3 regions of the Nocardioides euryhalodurans genome follow, and region 2 is predicted to be linked to each of the others. Evidence: predicted binding sites of a transcription regulator. Region 2 holds the regulator's gene; each other region holds the start of a gene.
What was found. Region 2 encodes LexA, which represses DNA repair genes until DNA is damaged. Its sites were predicted from a motif close to TCGAACANNTGTTCGA; they were not measured.
Positions count from the first base shown of each region.

Region 1: the regulator LexA is predicted to act here: its motif matches at 4,979-4,994, upstream of EXE57_RS17045 (HNH endonuclease signature motif containing protein).
Region 3: the regulator LexA is predicted to act here: its motif matches at 3,801-3,816, upstream of recA (recombinase RecA).

Region 1 is NZ_CP038267.1:3,511,634-3,518,695, forward strand. It holds gene ftsE (cell division ATP-binding protein FtsE) at 1-64, shown strand, start outside; gene ftsX (permease-like cell division protein FtsX) at 115-1,026, shown strand; gene EXE57_RS17030 (M23 family metallopeptidase) at 1,083-2,345, shown strand; gene smpB (SsrA-binding protein SmpB) at 2,393-2,872, shown strand; gene EXE57_RS17040 (amidohydrolase family protein) at 2,865-3,746, shown strand; gene EXE57_RS17045 (HNH endonuclease signature motif containing protein) at 3,730-4,950, opposite strand; RNA gene ssrA (transfer-messenger RNA) at 5,114-5,484, shown strand; gene EXE57_RS17055 (transporter substrate-binding domain-containing protein) at 5,619-6,338, opposite strand; gene EXE57_RS17060 (DUF1905 domain-containing protein) at 6,760-7,047, shown strand.
Region 2 is NZ_CP038267.1:1,754,617-1,761,678, forward strand. It holds gene EXE57_RS08230 (hypothetical protein) at 1-399, shown strand, start outside; gene EXE57_RS08235 (hypothetical protein) at 396-1,046, shown strand; gene EXE57_RS08240 (hypothetical protein) at 1,108-1,443, shown strand; gene EXE57_RS08245 (LysM peptidoglycan-binding domain-containing protein) at 1,639-1,971, opposite strand; gene EXE57_RS08250 (SDR family oxidoreductase) at 2,167-2,958, opposite strand; gene lexA (transcriptional repressor LexA) at 3,034-3,747, shown strand; gene EXE57_RS08260 (hypothetical protein) at 3,769-4,245, opposite strand; gene EXE57_RS08265 (sensor histidine kinase) at 4,409-5,560, shown strand; gene EXE57_RS20165 (hypothetical protein) at 5,539-5,718, opposite strand; partial or broken gene EXE57_RS08270 (LuxR C-terminal-related transcriptional regulator) at 5,632-6,227, shown strand; gene EXE57_RS08275 (phosphatase PAP2 family protein) at 6,328-7,062, shown strand, end outside.
Region 3 is NZ_CP038267.1:718,833-725,894, forward strand. It holds gene EXE57_RS03420 (HipA family kinase) at 1-456, opposite strand, end outside; gene EXE57_RS03425 (PPK2 family polyphosphate kinase) at 453-1,289, opposite strand; gene EXE57_RS03430 (GNAT family N-acetyltransferase) at 1,323-2,033, opposite strand; gene EXE57_RS03435 (regulatory protein RecX) at 2,044-2,631, opposite strand; gene recA (recombinase RecA) at 2,621-3,670, opposite strand; gene EXE57_RS03445 (sensor histidine kinase) at 3,909-5,051, opposite strand; gene EXE57_RS03450 (response regulator transcription factor) at 5,048-5,731, opposite strand; gene EXE57_RS03455 (hypothetical protein) at 5,709-6,128, opposite strand; gene EXE57_RS03460 (molybdopterin-dependent oxidoreductase) at 6,134-7,062, opposite strand, start outside.

The DNA.
Region 1 (7,062 bases), 1.8 Mb from region 2:
CGAGCTGGAGGGCGGTCGCGTCGTGCGCGACCAGGCGCAGGGCGCCTACGGCTTCCAGCACTGACCGACCCGCGAGCCCACCCGCTCCCCACCCCGAAGAGAGCCTCCTCACCGATGCAGCTGCGTTACGTCTTCTCAGAGCTCGGCCAGGGCCTGCGCCGCAACCTGTCCATGCACATCGCGGTGATCCTCACCCTGTTCGTCTCGCTCACCCTCGTGGGCTTCGGCGTCATGCTCAACCAGCAGGCCACCCGCGCCGGTGAGCAGTGGGGCAACGAGCTCCAGATCACGGTCTTCATGTGCCGCGACAACGATCCGGACCCGGCCTGCCCGACCGAGGTCACCGCGCCTCAGCAGCGGGCGATCGAGGACGTCGTCGACGAGAGCCCCGAGGTCTCCAGCTGGTACGTCGAGTCCAAGGCCGAGGCGTTCGAGAAGGTCAAGGTGCTGATCGGCCCTGAGAAGTTCGAGGGCCCCAACGCCGCCGCGACCCAGGCCGACATGGCCAAGTCGATCTGGATCACGCTCGAGGACCCCGACGAGTTCCAGGGCATCACCAGCGCCGTCCAGGGCCTCGACGGCGTCAGCCAGGTCCGTGACCAGCGCCAGGTGGTCGGCCCGATCCTGCGAGGCATCGACGCGATGCAGATCGGTGCGTTCGTGATCGCGGTGTTCCTCGTGATCGCGGCCCTGCTGCTGGTCGCCAACACCATTCGACTCGCTGCCCTGGCCCGCCGCCGCGAGATCGGGATCATGCGGCTCGTGGGAGCCTCCACCCTCTACATCGCGCTGCCGTTCCTCCTCGAGGCGGTGGTTACCGCGATCATCGGCGTGGCCCTCGCCGCGGGGGCCATGGGGGCCTTCATGTGGTTCGGCGTTCGGCAGCGGCTCGAGGACTTCGTGGGCTTCATCCCGTGGATCGGGCTGCCCGAGTACCTCGTCGCCGTGGCGGTGGTCGCCGTGGTGGGTCCGCTGCTCACGCTGCTGCCGACACTCGTGCTGACGCGGAAATACCTCAAAGTCTGATCCTGCTCGGTTACCGTCGAGGTGTTCCACTTCCCCGAACCTCGAAGGCAGACCCGGTGCGCTTCTTCCCCCGTACCGCTCGCCACCGCCTGTTCGCAGCCGCCTCGGCGGGTGTGCTGGCGCTGGGCGCGGTGAGTGTTCCCCTGGCCCACGCCGACGACCTCGACGACCGTCGCAAGAACGTCGAGAAGCGCCTCGAGCACGCCGACCACGCGCTGGAGGAGTCCAGCGCCCGGATGCGCCGGGCCGCCGCCGCCCTCGACGCCGCCCGCGCCGAGCTCGACCAGGCCCGCGCCGAGCTCGCGAGCACGCTGGCCCAGCTCGATGTCGCGCGCGAGCGTGACGAGGCGATGCGGATCAAGCTGGAGCAGGCGCGCGCCCGGCTGGAGCAGGCCCAGGCCGAGCTCGCCACCGGTCGGGCGGACCTCTCGCAGCAGCGGGAGGCCGTCACCTCGATGGTGACCCAGATGTACCAGGACGGCGACACCCAGCTGGAGACCTTCGCCTCGATGATGCAGGCCCAGAACCCCGCCGACCTCACCTGGGCCGAGGAGGCCCGCGACGTGGTCGTCCAGCGCGAGACACGGGCCTACGACGAGCTCCGCGCCTCCGAGGTGCTGCTCCAGGTCCGTGAGGAGCAGGTCGCCGAGGCCGAGGCCGAGGTCGAGGTCGAGCGCCAGGAGGCCGCCGAGCACCTGGTCGTCACGCAGGACCTCACCGCCCGAGCCCGCGAGGCCAAGGCCCGCGTCGTCGACACCGTCACCGCGCGCCGCAGCGCCCAGCAGCGCGCCGCCATCGCCCGGCAGCGGGACCTGCGCGACCTGCAGAAGCTGAAGGCCGAGGAGCAGAGGATCACGGAGCTGATCGCCCGGCGGTCGGCCCGGGCCAGCACCCCGTCGTACTCACGGTCCCAGTCGGGCGGCGGCTTCCTGTCCAACCCCATCCCCGGGGGCTACGTCACCTCGCCGTTCGGGATGCGCACGCACCCGATCTACGGCTACTACTCGCTCCACAACGGGACGGACTTCGGGGGCGGCTGTGGCCTGCCGCTGGTCGCGTCGGCGTCCGGCACGGTCGTGTCGACGTACTACTCGTCGACCTACGGCAACCGAGTGTTCGTCCACGTCGGGAACGTCGGCGGCAAGAGCCTCACGATCGTCTACAACCACCTGTCCTCGGACACGGTGAGCGCCGGACAGCGGGTCGAGCGCGGCCAGGTCGTCGGCTACTCCGGGACCACCGGCTGGTCGACCGCCTGCCACCTGCACTTCACGGTCCTGGTCAACGGGCAGCCCGTGAACCCGATGGGCTGGCTCTGACCTCCGCCGGCTCCAAACCCGTTGCCCCTGCCTGAGAGAATGGTCGGATGGCCAGGGAGCAGGGGCAGAAGATGGTCGCGCAGAACAAGAAGGCGCGCCATGACTACCACATCGACGACACCTACGAGGCCGGCATCGTGCTGGTCGGCACCGAGGTGAAGTCGCTGCGGCAGGGGCGTGCCTCGCTCGTCGACGGCTTCGCCGAGGTCGACGACGGCGAGGTGTGGCTTCACAACGTGCACATCCCGGAGTACTCCCAGGGCACCTGGACCAACCACGCCGCGCGCCGGCGCCGCAAGCTGCTGCTCAACCGCTCCGAGATCGCCCGGATCGAGCGCAAGGTCTCCGAGAAGGGCTTCACCCTCGTCCCGCTCGCGCTCTACTTCAAGGACGGCCGGGCCAAGGTCGAGATCGCGGTGGCGCGCGGCAAGAAGGAGTACGACAAGCGGCACACCATCGCCGCCCGGACCGCGAACCGTGAGAAGGAGCAGGCGTTGGGCCGCCACCTGAAGGGCATGCGTGACTGAGCCTGGGTGGCAGCGCCTGGGTCTTCCCGGACTTGTCGACCTCCACACCCACTTCCTGCCGCCGCGGGTGATGGCCAAGGTGCGGGCCCAGTTCGACGCGGCCGGCCCGCTGATCGGCCGGCCGTGGCCGCTCCGCTACCGCGACAGCGACGAGGCGCTGGTCGAGGTGCTGCGCGGCCTCGGCGTACGACACTTCACGGCACTGGCCTACGCCCACAAGCCCGGCATGGCGGAGTTCCTCAACGACTGGACCCACGACTTCGCCGAGCGGGTGCCGGAGGCGCTGCGGTGCGCGACGTTCTACCCGGAGCCCGACGCAGCGGCGTACGTCGCCGAGCGGGTCGCCGGGGGAGTGCAGGTGATGAAGGTGCACGTCCAGGTCGGCGCCTTCGACGTCCGCGACCCGCTGCTGGACGTGCCGTGGGGCATCCTCGCCGAGGCGGGCACGCCGGTGGTCCTGCACGCGGGCAGCGGGCCGGTCCCGACGGAGTTCACCGGCCCCGGGCCGGTCGCGGAGCTGCTCGGACGCCACCCGCAGCTGCGGCTCGTGATCGCCCACGCGGGCGCGCCGGAGTACCGCGAGTTCCTGGAGCTGGCCGAGCGCCACGAGCACGTCGCCCTCGACACGACGATGGCCTTCACGGAGTTCTTCTCCGAGATGGGCGGAAGCTGGCCGCAGGACCTGACGCCCCGCCTGGGCGACCTCGGCCTGGCGGGCAAGGTCTTCCTGGGCACCGACTTCCCCAACATCCCCTACCCGTACGAGACGCAGCTCGACGCGCTCGAACGCCTCGACCTCGGCGACGAGTGGTTGCGTGCAGTGCTGTGGCACAACGGTGAGCGACTGATCCATCCGGCTACGTCCGCCGGGTGAACCGGACGCTGCCGTCGGGCAGCCGGGCGTGACGGAACCCCCGGTCGTGGATCCGCCGGTGGTGGAACCCGCACAGCGGCACCATGTCGGCGCGGTCGGTGCGGCCGCCGCGTGACCAGGGTCGTCGGTGGTGGAGCTCGGTCCACGCGTACGGGACCTCGCAGCCGTCGGCCGCGCACGAGGTGTGGGTGAGCACGCCCGCGGTGCGCTGGGCCTCGGTGAAGAGCCGCTGGCTCCGGCCGAGGTCGAGGGGCTGGGACTGCCCGCCGAGGACCGCGGGCACGAGGCCGGCGTTGCAGGCGAGGCGGCGGGCCTCGCCGGCGGAGACCAGGTCGCCGGTGTCGAGCCCGGCCGCCTTGAGCCGGCCGCGGAGGGTGTCGAGGTCGAGCTTCACGAGCACGGTGGCGGCGACCTTGCCGTGGAGGTGGTCGGTCGGGACGCGCTCCAGCAGGGTCGCGAACGCCAGCCCCCGGTCGTGGGCGGGACCGCGGTCGACCGCCTGGTCGCCGGCCTGTGCGCGGCCGGCGCCGAGCCGCCCGCGTCGGGGTGCGGTCATGGTGTCGAGGACCCGTCGCAGGATCGAGGCCGCCAGTGTGGGGACGGTGAAGTGTCCGGAGGTCGTGCCGTCGCCGTGGTCGTGGAGGGTCAGCCGCGTCCGAGCCAGGGCCGCGGCCTCCTCGTCGACCAGCAGGCCGTCCTCGTGGGCGTCGACGACCGCCGGGTCTCGCTCCACCGCCTCGAGCGCCCGCCGGGCGAGTCGCCGCAGCTGCACCGGGTCGCAGGTCCGCGCCTGCTCGACCAGCCGTGACTCGACGGCGCCGGTCTGGGCGGGCGTGAGAGCCGCCGGGAGCTTGCGCTTCGCATCCGCGATCACCGCGGCGTGCTCGACCGAGACGTCGCCGCTGGCCAGCGCCGAGGCGGTGGCACGCAGGTCGCGGTCCAGGGAGGTGGCGAGCCGGGCATGGCGGGCCGCCTGGGCCTGCCCGGCGCGGGTCTGGCTCGCCAGCCACGAGCCCGCGTCGCGGGCACCCGACCGCTGTGGCACCAACGCATGGTCGGCGGCTGCGACGAGCCGAAGCTTGAGCGCCTCGAGCCGGCGTACGGCCCGGTCGCACTCGACCACCGCCACGGCGTACCCCTCCGACGGGACGCCCGGCTGCACCCGGTCGAGGGCCGCGTGGACCTCCTGCAGCAGTGTCGACATCGGACCCTCCTCTCCGCGGTCGGCTACATCGAACGTGTGTTCGATTCTAGGCGGCGGCGGTGACAGGGATCAACGGTGTCGCTGAGCCTGTGGAGAGGAATGGATGCGACGCGGTGGGCGTTCACCCCTACACTGCGTGGAGCAGTTGATTGACAACTCCAGAGGGGCTGATCGGTTTCGACTTGGGACGTTAGTTCCAGGGGAAGCGGGTCGAGAAGCCAGCGTCATCTCGTAAACGATCGCTGGAAACCTATAGTTGCCGACTCTAAGCGCAACGACTTCGCTCTCGCTGCCTGAGCAGTGATCGAAGGGTCTGACCGGGCATCCGTCCTCGTCCCGGACCCAGGCCTCATCTAGAGGACTTGCTGCTCATCTCCTGTCAGGAGGGGTGAGCGGGACTTTTTCCTGACTGGGCCTGTCGGCGACGTGTCTGTGCGAGCGCCGGGGCCGAGAAAAGCGACATCACCGACTGCACCCGGAGAAGACCTGGTTCGACGCTCGAGGACGCGGGTTCGATTCCCGCCAGCTCCACCAAGGGGTCTTCGCAGAATGAACGCGAAGACTTCGCAGAATCAGCGGATCCGGTGGCCACCCACCGGATCTCATCCCTCTGAACACGAGAGCCGCCCCGACACCCGTCGGCGCGGCTCTCGTTCGTCGCGCCTGCTTCATGCGGCGGGTGGGGCGACCGTCGCGTCACGTCGGCCGGATCGGTCGAGGGCGCGCGCGATGAAGCCGTTGGCTTTCAGCTCCTCGACGAAGGCGTGCAGGAATCCGATCGTCTGGTCGCTGCGGGAGCGGGTGGTCCCGACCGCCTGCTTGATCTCCATGAAGTGTGGCTCGAGCAGCCGGGTCCCGCGGTGGCTGGCGGCGAAGTCGACGACCGGCTGCCTGATGCCGGCGGCGACCTCCAGCTGCTGCTCGCTGAACACCGAGGTGCCCTCGCTGCCACGGACGACCTCTGCGTGAGCCAGGGTGCGGGTGAGGAACAGGTCGTAGGCGGACCCCCTCTTGACCCCGACCCGGACGCCTGGCCGGTCGACGTCGGCGGCCGAGGTGAGGGATGAGTGGTCGGGAACCGCGAAGACACCCTCGATGACCGCGTACGGCGCGGTGAACGCGACCGTCTCCTCGCGAGCAGGATCGACGGCAAGGAAGCAGATGTCGGCCCGGCCCGCGGCCATCGCCTCAAACGAGTCACGCGCGGCATCGAAGCAGATCAGCTCGACCGGGAGGCCGAGCCGAGAGCCGAGCTCACGGGCGATGTCGACGGTGACGCCGCCTGGGGCGTCGGGCGCGCCTTGGGCGAGCACCGGGTTGCCGAGGTTGATCGACGCACGCAGGGTGCCGGTCGGGGCGAGATCGTTGGTGATGTCCACGAGCCGCATGGTGCCAGCCGCGGTGTTCGTGGCAGCGGTTGACGTTTCGGACCGGGTGCTGGTTCCGGCGGTCTGGGGTGCAGACATCCGTGCCTGTCCGCAGAAACAGTCGGCTGACCCGAGGGTTTCGAAATCTACGAACACCCCACCAACCGACTGAGGGTGCCCGCACCACTGCGCGTGCCCCGGTCGCAAGTGACAGGCCCAGCCGTGGTGCGGCTGGGCCTGTTCGCGCCCCAGGCTCTGTGATCCTCGCCCCCGCTCGGCGGGACGCAGCGACCAGCAGGGCTGGCCTGGGCGAGCGTGGCCATGGAGCTGTCGGAATGGCCGGCCTTGGGGTAGGCGGCGGATCCGCCTGAGGAGCGATGACTCACGAGGGGGACGCCGGTCAGACCTTCGAGACCCTCGTTCGACCAGGAAGGTTCCCGGCATGAGTGCAGCCATTGGCCCTCTCGACATCAGCTTCACCGCGACGTTGGGCCGGCTCCGGGAGGGAGACACCTGGACCTGCGTTCAGCTTCCCGACTCCGCCGCCATCTTCGGCACCCGCGGCCTGGTCAAGGTCTCCGGCACCGTCGACGGTGAACCCTTCGATGGTGCCTTCATGGCACTCGGTGATGGCACCCACAAGCTCCCGATCGCGGCGGCGATCCGGCGGGCCATCGGGAAGAACGACGGCGATCAGGTAGCCGTACACCTGACGGCTCGGCGTAGCTGAGGCATGTGCGGCGGA
Region 2 (7,062 bases):
ACCGAGCTGACGGCCGGCTTCACCGACGAGCGCGGCAGGTCGTACGAGGTCCCCGGCGTGCTGCTGAAGGTCGACCGGCGGGTGATGCGCACCGAGGGCGTCATCGTCGAGGCGCTGCTCGGCAACGGTCCGGCCCTCGACGGTTACGCCGAGCAGCTCCAGCAGCTCGAGGTCGAGCGCCGGGAGGCCGAGGTCGCCAAGGAGCAGGCGCAGGCCGCACAGGTGGCTCTCGTCAACCAGGTGATCGATGCGGGGGACGAGACCAAGGGCGCCATCGCTGCGCAGCTGCTGGGGTGCACCTTCGGGTGTCACTGCTGCTGCTGTGCGGACGACAGTGCGCCCGCGGGTGGGAGCGGCGGTGTCTCCCCCGGGCCCGCCGTTCCTGCCCCCCAGCCATGAACGACGTCACGACGGCCGAGAAGGTCCTCTCCTACGGCGACCGCGCCGTCGCGCAGGGCAAGCGGGTCGCGGACGCGCCGCAGAAGAAGGGAGCGCCCAAGGCGCCCGCGCCGCCGAAGGCACCGCCCGCGCACGTGACGGCTGCGCGCAGCGTGTGGCAGAACCAGCTCGCCGGGGTGGTGGGCGGGGCGGCCGTCACGATCGAGGACCTGTCCAAGGCGCCGTCCGCGGCCATCCAGCGGAGCAGCTTCGCGGCCTGGACCAACTCGGGGACCGAGATCTACGTCAGCAAGTCCGCCTCGACCGACGCCAACGCCCTCTTCGTGGTGCTGCACCACGAAGCCGAGCACATCGTGGACTTCCGCAAGAACGGCAACAGGCCGCCGGTGGACTACGCCGCGATGATGAGGTTCGAGTGCACCGCCTACGGCGCCTCGACCACCATGTGCGCCGGGCACGCCAACCCGGACGTCAAGCAGTACGAGCCGCAGATGAAGCGGCTCCGCGACTTGTTCTGCCAGAAGATCACGGCCGTCGAGGCGGCGACCAAGGACCCGAACGAGCGCAACGCGGCGTACCGCACCTTCATGCTCGGCAAGGACAAGCTGCTTCCGCCGCACAAGCTGATCGGCGACCTCTACCGGTGACTCCCGCCACGTCTTCGGGACTCCCCCTGCACGACGTGGCGGCATCGGACACAATGTGCCCGTGGCACAGGGGAAGCGGGTCGGACCGAAGAAGAAGCGGTCGAACCTCCGCCCGGCGACCCTGCTCCTCTCCCTCGGCATCACGGTCGGCGTGATCGCGTGGGGCTACCTGGTCAAGGCCGCGATCGACTTCGGCGTCCAGGCCCGCAACGGCGACCAGGACGCGTGGATCTACCTCGGAGCCGCCTCGCTCGGTGCGGTCGCCTGTCTCTTCATCGGCCTGATGCTGGTGGCGCGGCTGCTGCGCATGCTCGGCATCACCTCCGAGCGTCCTGCTGCCCCCACGACCCCGGCCGAGCCGCCGCGTCCGGTCGGCGGGCGGCGGGCCTCGCGCTGAGACACCTCGCGGCGTGTGCCTGAGAACGGTGCATGCGCCGGTCTCAGGCACACGCGGCGAAACACCGGGGCAGACGCCGCGAGGGGCGGGCCAGCGTGTGGCCCACCCCTCGTCTTCCCCGGCCCACCGGCGGCTGCTGGGGTCGAGTCAGCAGCTGCCGGTGGAAGATATTCAGTTGTGGGTCTGGGGGCCGGTCTAGCTGGTCGGCACCCGCAGCTTCTGGCCGGCGTAGAGGACCGCCGAGTCGAGGCGGTTGAGGTCCTCGATCCGCTCGACCATCGCGTTGACGTCGCCCTCGGTGGTGATGCTCGCCGCGAGGTCGTAGAGAGTGTCACCGGGCTCGACCTGGACGACCAGCGTCGACTCGGGGGTGCCGGGTCGCTCGGTGGCGACGGAGCCGCTGCCCCAGAGCACGCCGAGGGCCAGCACCACCAGCAGTCCGGCGGCGAAGACCACCAGCCGGCCGCGGCGCGTCAGGCGCACCGCGGACGTGATCGTCGGGGTGGGGCTCAGGGTCATCGTGCTCATCGGGACCTCCTGGGGAAGTGGCGGTCAGCCTGTCGGTCGTGGTGTCGATCGAGAGTCTGGAGGTGACCACTGACAACGTCTCCGGAGCCGGTGGATCGACCAGACGTTCGATCGAACACGTGTACGACGGTAGAGCACGTGTTCGAACAGATCAAGGACCTGGCCGAACAAATGTTCGACCGACCCGTCGGAGGCTCAGCCCTGGCGGGCGATCGCCTTCCGACCCTGCGCCTCGACGACCCGCATCGCCTGCTTGGACACCGACGGTGCGACGGCAGAGGCGCGGACCAGGCCGCCGCGCCAGCGCGGGACGCTGAGCAGCACCCGTCGCGAGCCGACGAGCGAGACCGCCTCGCGGGCCACCTCCTCGACGGTGAGGATCCGGCCGCCGGAGTGGGCCAGCCGCGAGCCGAGCGAGTCGTGGGTGTGACCCTCGGTCAGCATCGCGGTCTGCACCACGTCGGGGCAGACCGCGTGGCAGCGCACCCGTCGCGGGGTCTCGGCGTCGACCGAGGCCGTGATCGAGACGACGCCGGCCTTGGTGGCGGCGTAGACGCCGTAGCCGGGGACCGGGCCGAGTCCGGCGAGCGAGGCGGTGTTGACGATGTCACCGCCGCGCGAACCGAAGGCCGACAGCGCCGCCCGCATCCCCCACAGGGTGCCGAGCAGGTTGACCTCGACCAGCCGCCGTACCTGCTCCTCGGACTGCTCCGCGAGCCGGCCGTCGTCGCCGACGCCGGCGTTGTTGAACCACGCGACCAGGGGACCGTGGTCGAGCGCCGCCTCCGCGACGGCCGCGTGCTCGGCCGGGTTCCGTACGTCGTGGGTCAGCCCCTCCTCGGCACCGAGCTCGGCCGCGGTGTCGGCCGCGCCCGCGCCGTCGAGATCGGTGAGCACCACCCCGTGACCCTGCCTCACCATCAGCTCGCCGATCGCGCGCCCGATCCCCCGAGCGGCACCGGTCACGACGACACTCGTCTGCTGCATGGCCGCGGAGTCTGCCACGACACGCCTTTCGAACAGGTGTTTGAAATCCCCGGCGCGGAGTGGGACCCTCCTGCCATGGCGAAGAAGAAGGTCGCAGAGCTGCCCGACGGTCCCCCCGACGCCACCGGGCTGACCGCCCGGCAGCAGAAGGTGCTCGCCACCATCAAGGACGCGATCGAGAAGCGGGGCTATCCGCCCAGCATGCGCGAGATCGGTGAGGCCGTCGGTCTCACCAGCTCCAGCAGCGTCGCCCACCAGCTCAAGACGCTCGAGGAGAAGGGCTTCCTCAAGCGCGACCCGAAGCGGCCCCGGGCGCTCGAGGTGTTCCTCCCCGAGGTGATGGCTGCGCGCCGCAGCCTCGGTTCCGCGGAGGAGACCTCCTACGACGAGACCGGCGTCGGCGACGCGACGCCCGCAGCCTCCTACGTCCCGGTGGTCGGTCGGATCGCGGCCGGCGGTCCGATCCTGGCCGAGGAGCGGATCGAGGACGTCTTCCCGCTGCCCAAGCAGCTCGTCGGCGACGGCCAGCTGTTCCTGCTCGAGGTCTCCGGCGACTCGATGGTCGACGCGGCGATCTGCAACGGCGACTACGTCGTGATCCGCCAGCAGGCGACCGCCGAGAACGGCGAGATCGTCGCCGCCATGATCGACGGCGAGGCGACGGTCAAGACCTTCCAGAGGAAGGCCGGCCAGGTCTGGCTGCTCCCCCACAACGACGCCTACGAGCCGATCGACGGCACTCACGCCACGATCCTCGGCAAGGTGACGGCGGTCCTGCGCAGCCTCTGAGCAGGACCCCCGCCACCGACCTCACATGCCGGCGAGGTTGTTGGTCGCCATCCAGTCGCTGACGTAGACCGCGACGTACCCGAGCAGCGCCAGCGCTCCGATCGCGACCGCCGTGCCACCGGCACCCGCACGCTGCCCGGTACGCCGGGCGTGGGTGCCAAGCAGCATCCCGGCGATGGCCAGCGGCGGGGTCAGCCCGGACCAGAACACCAGCACCAGCAGCAGCCCGGTGATCGACAGCCCGAGGCCGACGGCAGCAGACCGGGTCCCCGCCAGCGTGCGGGGGACGACCAGGCCGAAGACGATCCCCACGGCGACCGCCGCAACGGCGAGGACCACGAGGAACCCGCCGGCGCTGTGGTCGGCCCCGTCGGTCCCGTCGGCGAAGACGCCGAGGGCGGTGAACGCCGCAGAGGTGACCAGTGCGACGGCGGCGGCCGGAGCCACGAGTCGCGAGGTCGGGGTGGCGGAGCGAGATGGTGCGGTGGTGGTGGTCATGACGACTCCTCGAGGTAGGGACTGCTGATGTCCCGGAGTCTCTGCCGTCCGGGGCACCGGGGTCGTCACCCCTGACAGCGAACCCGGATCGCTCTCCCGGACCACGCGGGAGTCATTCCCGGGAGTGACGTCACGGGCGACCGGGCGGGCCTACCGTGTCGTCATGAGGGGACGCGCATGGCTGTCTCGGCACCGGGATCCCGTGATCGCCGCGCTGGCTGCGGTCGGCCTCCTCGGCGAGCTGGCGGTGTACGACGCCGCGGACCTGTCCCGCGCGGCGCCGCTGGCCGCCGTCGCGGCGGGGGCCCTGATGTGGCGTCGTACACAGCCCGTTCCCGCGTTCCTCGCGACCTGGCTCGCTCTCGTGGCCCTGACGCGGTACGCCCCCGGGATCGACAACAGCTCGACGACGTTCGTGCTCATCTTCTTCATCACCCTGTTCTCCCTGGGGGCGCACACGCGCGGGCTCGAGGTGGTCGTCGCCGTGCCCCTGGTCTGCCTGATGACCGCGTGGTTCGTCCTGAACGACGGCGACCCCCTCGCCGCCGGCGACATCGTCTTCGGCACCCTCTTCGTGGGTGGGCCGTGGGCGACCGGGCTGGCGCTCCGGCTGCGCGGGGACCTCGCGCGCGCCAACCGGGAGCTCGTCGTCCAGCAGGAGGAGCGGGCTGCCAGGGCCGTGGCCGAGGAACGGTCCCGGATCGCGCGGGAGCTGCACGACGTGGTGTCCCACGCGATCTCGGTGACCGTGCTGCAGGCCCGCGGCGCCCGACGGACCCTCGACAGCGACCCCGAGGCAGCCCGGCATGCGCTCGACGCCATCGAGCAGACCAACACCGCGGCGCTGGGCGACATGCGACGGTTGCTGGCGGTGCTGCGTGACACCGAGCCCGACGGGCGGGTCGACCCCCACGCCCCTCAGCCCTCGCTGGCCCACCTGGACGACCTCGTCGACCACGTGCGCGCCGCGGGGGTCCCGGTCGCGCTGGAGGTGTCCGGTGTCGACCGCGACGTTCCGCCGGGCGTCGACCTCTCGGCCTACCGCATCGTCCAGGAGGCCCTCACCAACGTGCTCAAGCACGCCGAGGCCTCGCCGACCCGGATCCGCCTCGAGTACGCCGAGGACGCCCTCACCGTGCTGGTGGTCGACGAGGGCAGCCCGAGGGCGATGGCCTCGGGCGAACCCCCCGGGCACGGCCTGATCGGGATCCGGGAGCGCGTTGCCGTCGTGGGTGGCGACGTCGAGGCCGGCCCGAACGGGAGCGGCGGCTTCCGGGTCCGGGCCCGGCTCCCCTACTCGCTGGAGGACTCGTGAGCGAGGCGACGACGATCCGGGTGGTCCTGGCCGACGACCAGCCGCTCGTCCGCGCAGGGCTGCGGATGATCCTGTCCACCGAGCCCGACCTCGAGGTCGTCGGCGAGGCCGGTGACGGCCGGGCCGCCGTCGAGCAGTGCCGGTCGCTCGAGCCACACGTCGTCCTGATGGACGTCCGGATGCCGCTGCTCGACGGGATCGAGGCCACCCGGCCGTCACCGCCCTGCCCCGACCGCCGCGGGTCCTGGTGCTCACCACCTTCGACCTCGACGAGGTCGTCTACGACGCCCTGCGAGCCGGGGCGAGCGGGTTCCTGCTCAAGGACGCACCCGAGGAGCGGCTGACCACCGCCATCCGCGTGGTGGCGGAAGGCGGCTCCCTGTTCGCCCCCTCGGTGACCCGGCGACTCATCGAGGAGTTCTCGCGCCGGGCGCCGCGGACCTCCGTGACCCACGACGTCCTCGACGCCCTGACCGCCCGCGAGCTCGAGGTGCTCCGGCTGATGGCACGCGGCATGTCCAACGGCGAGATCGCCGCGGGACTGGTCGTCAGCGAGCACACCGTCAAGACCCACGTCGCCCGGGTGCTGATGAAGCTGGGGGTGCGCGACCGGGTCCAGGCCGTGGTGCTCGCCTACGAGGCGGGACTGGTCGAACCGACCCGGTGAACGGTCGCGGCTCACCGCCCGCGGGCCCACGAGAAATCGGGCGCTGCCTCGGGGTGTTTCCCGACGCGGATCAGGGGTATACCCGGTATATATTCCCTTCATGAATCGGGGGATTCGCGAACTCGTCCTGCTGGCGGCGCTCTACGTCGGCTACTCCGCCTCACGGCTGTTCGCCGACGACGCCTTCGCGCCGGCGGCTGACCGCGCCCGCTCGCTGCTCGGCCTCGAGCGGGTGGTGGGCCTCGACCTCGAGCACGCCCTGACCGGCTGGTTCGTGGCCGTGCCGCTGGTCGGGCTGGCGGCGAGCTTCTGGTACGCCACCCTCCACTACGTCGTGACGGCCGCGGTGCTGGTCTGGCTCTACCGCCGGGGGGCCGCGAGCTACGTGCCCGCCCGGCAGGCGCTCGCGGTCGCGACCATCCTGGGGCTGGTCCTCTACCTGCTGGTGCCGATGGCGCCGCCCCGGCTCCTCGACGGGTACGTCGACGTCCTCGCCCTGCATGCGGACGTGGGCTGGTGGGGTGCGGAGGCCTCGGCCCCGAAGGGGCTCGGCGGGCTGACCAACCAGCTGGCCGCCTTCCCCTCGCTCCACGCCGGCTGGGCGCTGTGGGTGGCGCTGGTCGTGCAGCGGCACGTCCGGCGGCCCGGCCTCCGGGCGCTCGGGTGGTTCTACGCCGCGGGGACGGCCGTGGTCATCGTCGGCACCGGCAACCACTGGGTCCTCGACGCGGTCGTCGGCTGGATCGTGGTGCTCGCGGCCTGGGAGATCGCCGGGCAGCCGGCAGGTGAACAGGCCGTGACATCCACGGCCGGGGCGTCACGCGGCGCCACCCCG
Region 3 (7,062 bases), 1.0 Mb from region 2:
GTGGTCGATCAGCCACAGGTCGCCGTGCCACACCAGCAGGTTGGGGTTGCGCCAGCTCCGGTCGACGTTGGCGCAGAAGGCGTCCAGCCAGAGCACCCTCGCGGCCTCTCCCGGCTGCAGCGAGCCCTCGCCGTCGAAGCCGAAGGCTCCGGGGAGGAAGTCGACGCCGAGGTTGGGACCGGCGCTGGCCTTCAGCAGGTCCTGCACCTCCTCGTCCGCCTCGTAGCGGGCGATCTCGGGGTCGAGGTCGAGCACGACGGTCCGCGGGGTGTGCAGGCCGATCCGGCGCGCCAGCTCCGCGACGACGACCTCGGCCACGAGGACGCGCACCCCCTGCCCGGCACCTCGGAACTTGCAGACGTAGGTCCCGAGGTCATCGGCCTCGACGATGCCGGGGAGCGAGCCGCCCTCGCGGAGCGGGGTGACGTAGCGGGTGACCGCGACGGTCGGGATCACGAGACGGGCTCCTCCTGCTCGAGGCGGCGCTGCTGGGCCTCGACGTCGAAGTCCGCGCGCGGCCACTGCGGGTTCATCCCGTGCAGGGCGTCGCGCAGCAGCCATCCGACGGCCAGGTTCCGGTACCACTTGCGGTCGGCGGGGATCACGTACCACGGGGCGATCTCGGTGTTGGTGCGCTCCAGCGCCGCCTCGTACGCGGCCCGGTAGTCGGGCCACAGGGCCCGCTCGTCGATGTCGCCCGGGTTGAACTTCCAGTGCTTCTCGGGGTTGGCGAGCCGTTCGGCGAGCCGCTCCTTCTGGGTGTCGGCGGAGACGTGGAGCATGCACTTGACGAGGACCACCCCGTCGCGGGCGAGCTCGGCCTCGAAGTCGTTGATCTGTCCGTAGCGGCTCTCGATGGTCCGCGGCTCGGCCAGCCCCCGGACCCTGCCGATCAGGACGTCCTCGTAGTGCGAGCGGTCGAAGACCCCCACGATCCCGGGCTCGGGGAGCGCCCGCTTGATCCGCCACAGGAAGTGGTGCTGCCGCTCCTCCTCGGTGGGGGCCTTGAAGCTGGTGATCCGCACTCCCTGCGGGTCGATCAGCCCCACCGTGTGGCGCAGCACCCCGCCCTTGCCCGAGGTGTCCATGCCCTGCAGGAGGAGCAGCACGCGTCGGTGCGACCCGGTGGTGCCCTCGGCGAAGAGCCGCTCCTGCAGGTCGGCGAGCTCGGGTCCGAGCGCGGCCAGCGCCTCCTGGCCATCGGCCTTGTCGCCGGTGAACCCGGGTGTTGCGTCGGACGGGAGGCCCCGCAGGTCGACCGGTCCGGGGGGCAGGCGCAGCTCGCTCATGGCGCCATCATGTCGTCTCGCCGGTCGCGCTGCTCACCCGACGACGCGGGCGACGTCGAGGCTGCAGCCCACGACGGTCGCCACCGACCCGTCGGCACGCGGCTCGTCGAACCAGGTGCCGGGCGCGAAGCCGACCTTCTCGAGCACCCGCAGGCTCGCGAGGTTGGTGTGCTCCGGTGCGGCGAAGTAGGTCGTCACGTCGCGGTAGCGGTGGCGCGCGCTGCGCACCCAGGCCCAGAGCATGGCGGTGCCGATGCCCTGGCCGAGGAGGTGGGGCTCGCCGATGGCGTAGTCGACGCCCACGGCCTCCGGGTCGGGCACCAGCACCGCGAAGCCGGGGTGGTCCCGGATCCGGTAGTCCTGGCAGAACCCGACCGAGCGGCCGTTGGCCTCGACCACCCACATCCGGGTCCTCTCCATGCCGTCGATGGCCGGTCCGTACTGCTCGGTGACCCGCTCCAGGGTCGGCTCGCCGTCGGCAGCCCACCAGCGGTGCACCTGCTCGCTGGCCCGCCAGCGGGCGACGTCGGGGAGGTCGCCGCGCCCCATGGCGCGCAGCGCGATCCGGAGGTCGTGGTCGACCTGGAACCGCTTGACCTCTCCGGAGAGGTCGACCGGCGTCGGTTCCACGTGGAGGCTGGCGCAGGTACGGCGGGCGGCCGCGGCCCACGACTCCCCCGGTCGGACGACGCCGCTGAGCTCGTGTCCCCGGTCGAGGATGGTCAGGTGCGTGGCGTCGTCCACGGGGCCGAGGCTAGTCGAGCGGCTGCTCGGTCTCCTCCGACGCGGACCCGAGCTCGTCACGGACCACGGCGAACGCCAGTCCGGGGGGGTAGCCCTTGCGGCCGAGCATCCCGACCAGGCGTCGGGTCCGGGTCGCGTCGTCGAAGCGCTCGAGGCTGCGCAGCTTCTTGCGCACCAGCCGGCGGGCGGCCTCCTCCTGCTCGTCGGCCCCGATCAGCGTGAGCGCCTCGCGGGCGACCTCGTCGTCGACGCCCTTGCGGCGCAGTTCCTGGGCCAGCGCCCGCGGGGCGAGCCCCTTGGCCGAGTGGCGACCGCTCACCCAGGTGTGGGCGAACGCACTGTCGTCGACCAGGCCGATCTCCTCGAAGCGGCTGAGCAGCCTGGTCGCGACGTCGTCGGGCACCCCGCGCTGGGCCAGCTTGTCGGCCAGCTCCTTGCGCGACCGGGCCCGTCCGGTCAGCTGGTCGAGGAGGATCTTGCGTGCCACCTCCTCGGCGTCGGCGTCCGGGCCAGCCGCCTCCACGTCCTCGGGAGGTGGCTGGCCCGTCCATGCCTCGACGCCCAGCCGGACGTCGCCCTGCCAGGGATCAGAAGTCATTGATCCCGATGGGCTCGTCGGACAGGTCGCTCGGCGCGTCGACGGTCGGTCCGACCCCGAGCTTCTCGAGGATCTTCTTCTCGAGCTCGTTGGCGAGGTCGGGGTTGTCGCGCAGGAAGTTGCGCGCGTTCTCCTTGCCCTGGCCCAGCTGGTCACCCTCGTAGGTGAACCAGGCGCCGGCCTTGCGCACCAGCCCGGCCTCGACGCCGACGTCGATCAGACCACCCTCCCGGGAGATGCCCTTGCCGTACATGATGTCGAACTCGGCCTGCTTGAACGGCGGGGCCACCTTGTTCTTGACGACCTTGACCCGGGTCCGGTTGCCGACCATGTCGGTGCCGTCCTTGAGGGTCTCGATCCGGCGCACGTCGAGGCGCACCGAGGAGTAGAACTTCAGCGCCCGGCCACCGGTCGTGGTCTCCGGCGAGCCGAACATGACGCCGATCTTCTCGCGCAGCTGGTTGATGAAGATCGCCGTGGTGTTGGACCCGTTGAGGGCGCCGGTCATCTTGCGCAGCGCCTGGCTCATCAGACGGGCCTGGAGGCCGACGTGGCTGTCGCCCATCTCGCCCTCGATCTCGGCCCGGGGCACGAGCGCGGCCACGGAGTCGATGACGACCAGGCTCAGCGCGCCGGAGCGGACCAGCATGTCGGCGATCTCGAGCGCCTGCTCACCGGAGTCGGGCTGGCTGACCAGCAGCGCGTCGGTGTCGACGCCCAGCGCCTTCGCGTAGTCGGGGTCCAGGGCGTGCTCGGCGTCGATGAAGGCGACGATCCCGCCGGCCCGCTGGGCGTTGGCCACGGCGTGCAGCGCGACCGTCGTCTTGCCGGAGGACTCCGGACCGTAGATCTCCACCACCCGGCCACGCGGCAGCCCGCCGAGGCCGAGCGCGACGTCGAGCGCGATGGAGCCCGTCGGGATGATCTCGAGCGGTGCGCGCGCCTCGTCGCCGAGCCGCATCACCGACCCCTTGCCGAACTGCTTTTCGATGTTGGCGAGAGCGACGTCGAGCGCCTTCTCGCGGTCTCCACCAGCCATGTGGGTTGCCTTCCGTGTCGTGTGGTCCAGGTGCGCCTTCGACGCTAGGGCGAGCCACTGACAGCGTGGTCCGGTCCGGACGGGGCTGTGGACAACTCGCTCCGCGTCGCACCTGTGGACGAAACCCTAGCCGAACAACTGTTCGACCGAGGTCATCCGCGCCTCCCGCGTGTCGCGGCTAGGGCGTGTCCCTCAGTTCTCGGCCGTCGCAGCAGGCCATGGAGCCGGGAGACACGTCCTAGGACGCCGGCAGCCGGACGAGGAACCGGCAGCCCACCGGGACGGTGCCCGCCTCGACGTTCTCCACCCCGATCACGCCGCGGTGCGCCTCCACGATGCCCTTGACGATCGCGAGCCCCAGACCGGCCCCGCGCACCCGCCCGTCCTCCTCCTGGGCGGGGGTGCGTGCCGGTTCGCCCTGCCAGGCGACGTCGAAGACCCGCGCCATGTCGGCCGCGTCGATGCCGCCGCAGCCGTCGGTGACGCTGAGCTCCACCCCGTCCGGCACGGTCCGGCCGTGGATCTCGACGACGCCGTCGGCCGGGGTGTGGCGGATCGCGTTCATGAGCAGGTTCGAGATCACCCGCGACAGGCCCGCCGGGTCCGCGGTGATGGCGATCCCCTCCTCCACCGAGCCGCCCAGACGGATGCTGCGTGCCCGGGCGACGGGGTCGGCCCCGGCGATCGCCTCGCTGACCAGGTCGCCGACGAGGACCGTCTCGGGCTCGATCCGCAGCACGCCGGCGTGGATCCGCGACAGCTCGAAGAGGTCGTCGACCATCCGCACCATGCGGTCCACCTCGACCCGGATCTGGGTCCGGTAGCGCTCCGGGTCGGGAGCCATCCCGTCCTCGAGCGCCTCGGTCATGGCGCGCATCCCGGCGAGCGGGGTCCGCAGGTCGTGGGAGACCCACGAGATCAGCTCGCGACGCGACCCCTCGAGCCGGGCCTCGCGCGCCCGCGACTCCTCCAGCTTCTCGCTGGTGCGCGTCAGCTCCTCCGACAGCTCCCGGAACTCCGCAGGACCACGACCTCGCGCCTCGTACGGACCGGGCCGGGCGAGCTGGCGGGCGTCCTCGCGCAGTGATGCGGACCAGTGGGCGATCGCCGCACCCAGCGCGAGGGCCACGGCCAGCGACACGACACCCGCGACCACGGCCACCAGGGCCACGACCCTCCAGTCGTGCTGCGAGATGAACATCAGCTGCGCCGCACCCACGACACCCACGAGCACCGAGAGGGCCGCGACGACCGCGACCAGCGACAGCTGCCAGCGGATCGAGCGGCGACGCAGCAGCCAGGCGACACCCAGCCCCACGGCGCCGACCCCGACCGCGCTGGCCGCGGCCACCCCGATGACCTGCAGCTCGTCACCACTCATGCGCTCTCCTCCCAGCGGTAGCCCACGCCCCACACCGTCACCAGCCGCTCGGGCCGGGTCGGGTCGTCCTCGACCTTCTCGCGCAGCCGGCGCACGTGCACGGTCACCGTCGACTGGTCGCCGAACGACCAGCCCCACACCTGTTGCAGGAGGTCCTCGCGGGAGTACGCCTCGCCGCGGTGGGCGAGCAGGAAGCGGAGCAGGTCGAACTCCCGCGCGGTCAGCGACAGCGGGGACCCGGCGCGCGTCACCTCGTGGCGGACCGAGTCGAGCACCAGGTCGCCGTCCTCGAGCACGTCAGGCACGGCCGGCTCGGGCTCGCTCGTACGTCGGAGCACCGAGTCGACCCGCAGCGCCAGCTCCCGCGGGCTGAACGGCTTGGTGACGTAGTCGTCGGCGCCGAGCTCCAGCCCCACCACCCGGTCGGTCTCGGACCCGAGCGCGGTGAGCATGATGACCGGCACCGGCCCGACCGCGCGCAGCCTCCGGCAGACCTCGAGGCCGTCGATCCCCGGCAGCATCAGGTCCAGGACGACGAGGTCCGGCGACTGCTCCTCCGCCATCACCAGCGCCGTCTCGCCGTCCCGGGCCTCACGGACGTCGTGCCGGTTCGCCCGCAGGTAGGACACGACCACCTCCCTGACGGTGGGGTCGTCGTCAACGACCAGGATCTGTGCCACGGGCCCTCCTCCGCCGCTGGACGACCGACCCTACGGCCACCGCCACGACGAGCGTCGCCACGAGCACCAGCCAGCCGGCCGTGTAGTCCCGGTCGAGGAGGGAGGGGTTGTCCGGCCGCCGGCCGAAGCCCCCCAGGACCGGGACCGCCAGCAGCGTCACCGAACCGACCACGACCAGCAGCACCGCGCCCGGCGCCCGGACGGACCGGGGTGCCACGCGCCCGGCCAGCGCCACGACGACCAGCACCAGCGGCACCAGCACGGCGTCGTGGAGCACCACCCCGGCGACCAGCCACTGGGCGGCGGAGACCAGCTGCTCACCGGCCTGGCGGGTGAGCAGCAGCCAGCCGCCGTACACCCCGACGGCGACGCCGACCACGCCCAGCGTCCAGCGCACGCCGGTCACGTCGCCACCACCCGGGACAGCCACTTCGTCTGACGCACGCCCGGCCGGTTGGGGGCGATCAGCCGGCAGGGATGGCCGTGGTCGAGCGACAGCACCTCCCCGTTGACGCGCAGCGCGACGAGCGTGCGGTCGTCGTCCGCGAAGTGGCCGGGCAGAGCGGAGGTCCGGAACGCACCCGACTCCTGCAACGACTCGAAGACCACCGCGCTCCCGGCGGGGGCGCCCACGAGGTCGAGCAGCGTGCGCAGCCGGACCCCGGTCCACTCGGCGTTCTCGCTCCACCCCTCCACGCACGCGATCGGCAGCGTCTCGGTGACCTGCGGCAGCGCCTGCAGCTCCTCGAGCCCGAACGTGCGCCGCTCGCCCGCGTGCTCGACGGTGAGCCGGTACGCCGGGCTGGTGGCCGTCTCGAGGACCCCGGCGGCTCGCGCGGACTTGGTCACCGGCAGCCCCTGCGGGCCGTCCGAGGAGCGCACCGCCAGCACCGAGACCTCACGCAGCCAGCCGACGCTGTTGCCGGCCGTCGCGACGACCGCCACGCCGGCCGCGAGCCAGGTGGTCCGCAGCAGGCCACGCCTGCTCAGGGCCCCGGGTTCGGTGGCGGTGGGCCGGTCGAGCGCGGTGTCGTCGACGTCGGCCCGCAGCGCCTGCCGGATCAGCGGCAGCTTGACCGCCACGTGCAGCACGAGCGCCCCGATGGCGACCCACGCCAGGGCGTAGTGGGTGGTCCGGAACGAGAAGGCCCACGGATACCAGGCGGTCGAGTTCGCCAGGCCCGACGCGAGCAGGAAGACGGCCGACGCGACGAGCACGGCGATGGAGCCACGCTCGGCAACCTCCACGAGCAACCCGCGGAGCCGGCGCGGCGGGCGCAGGAACAGCCTCGGATAGACCGTCCAGAGCTTCACCAGGAGAAGCGGCACGG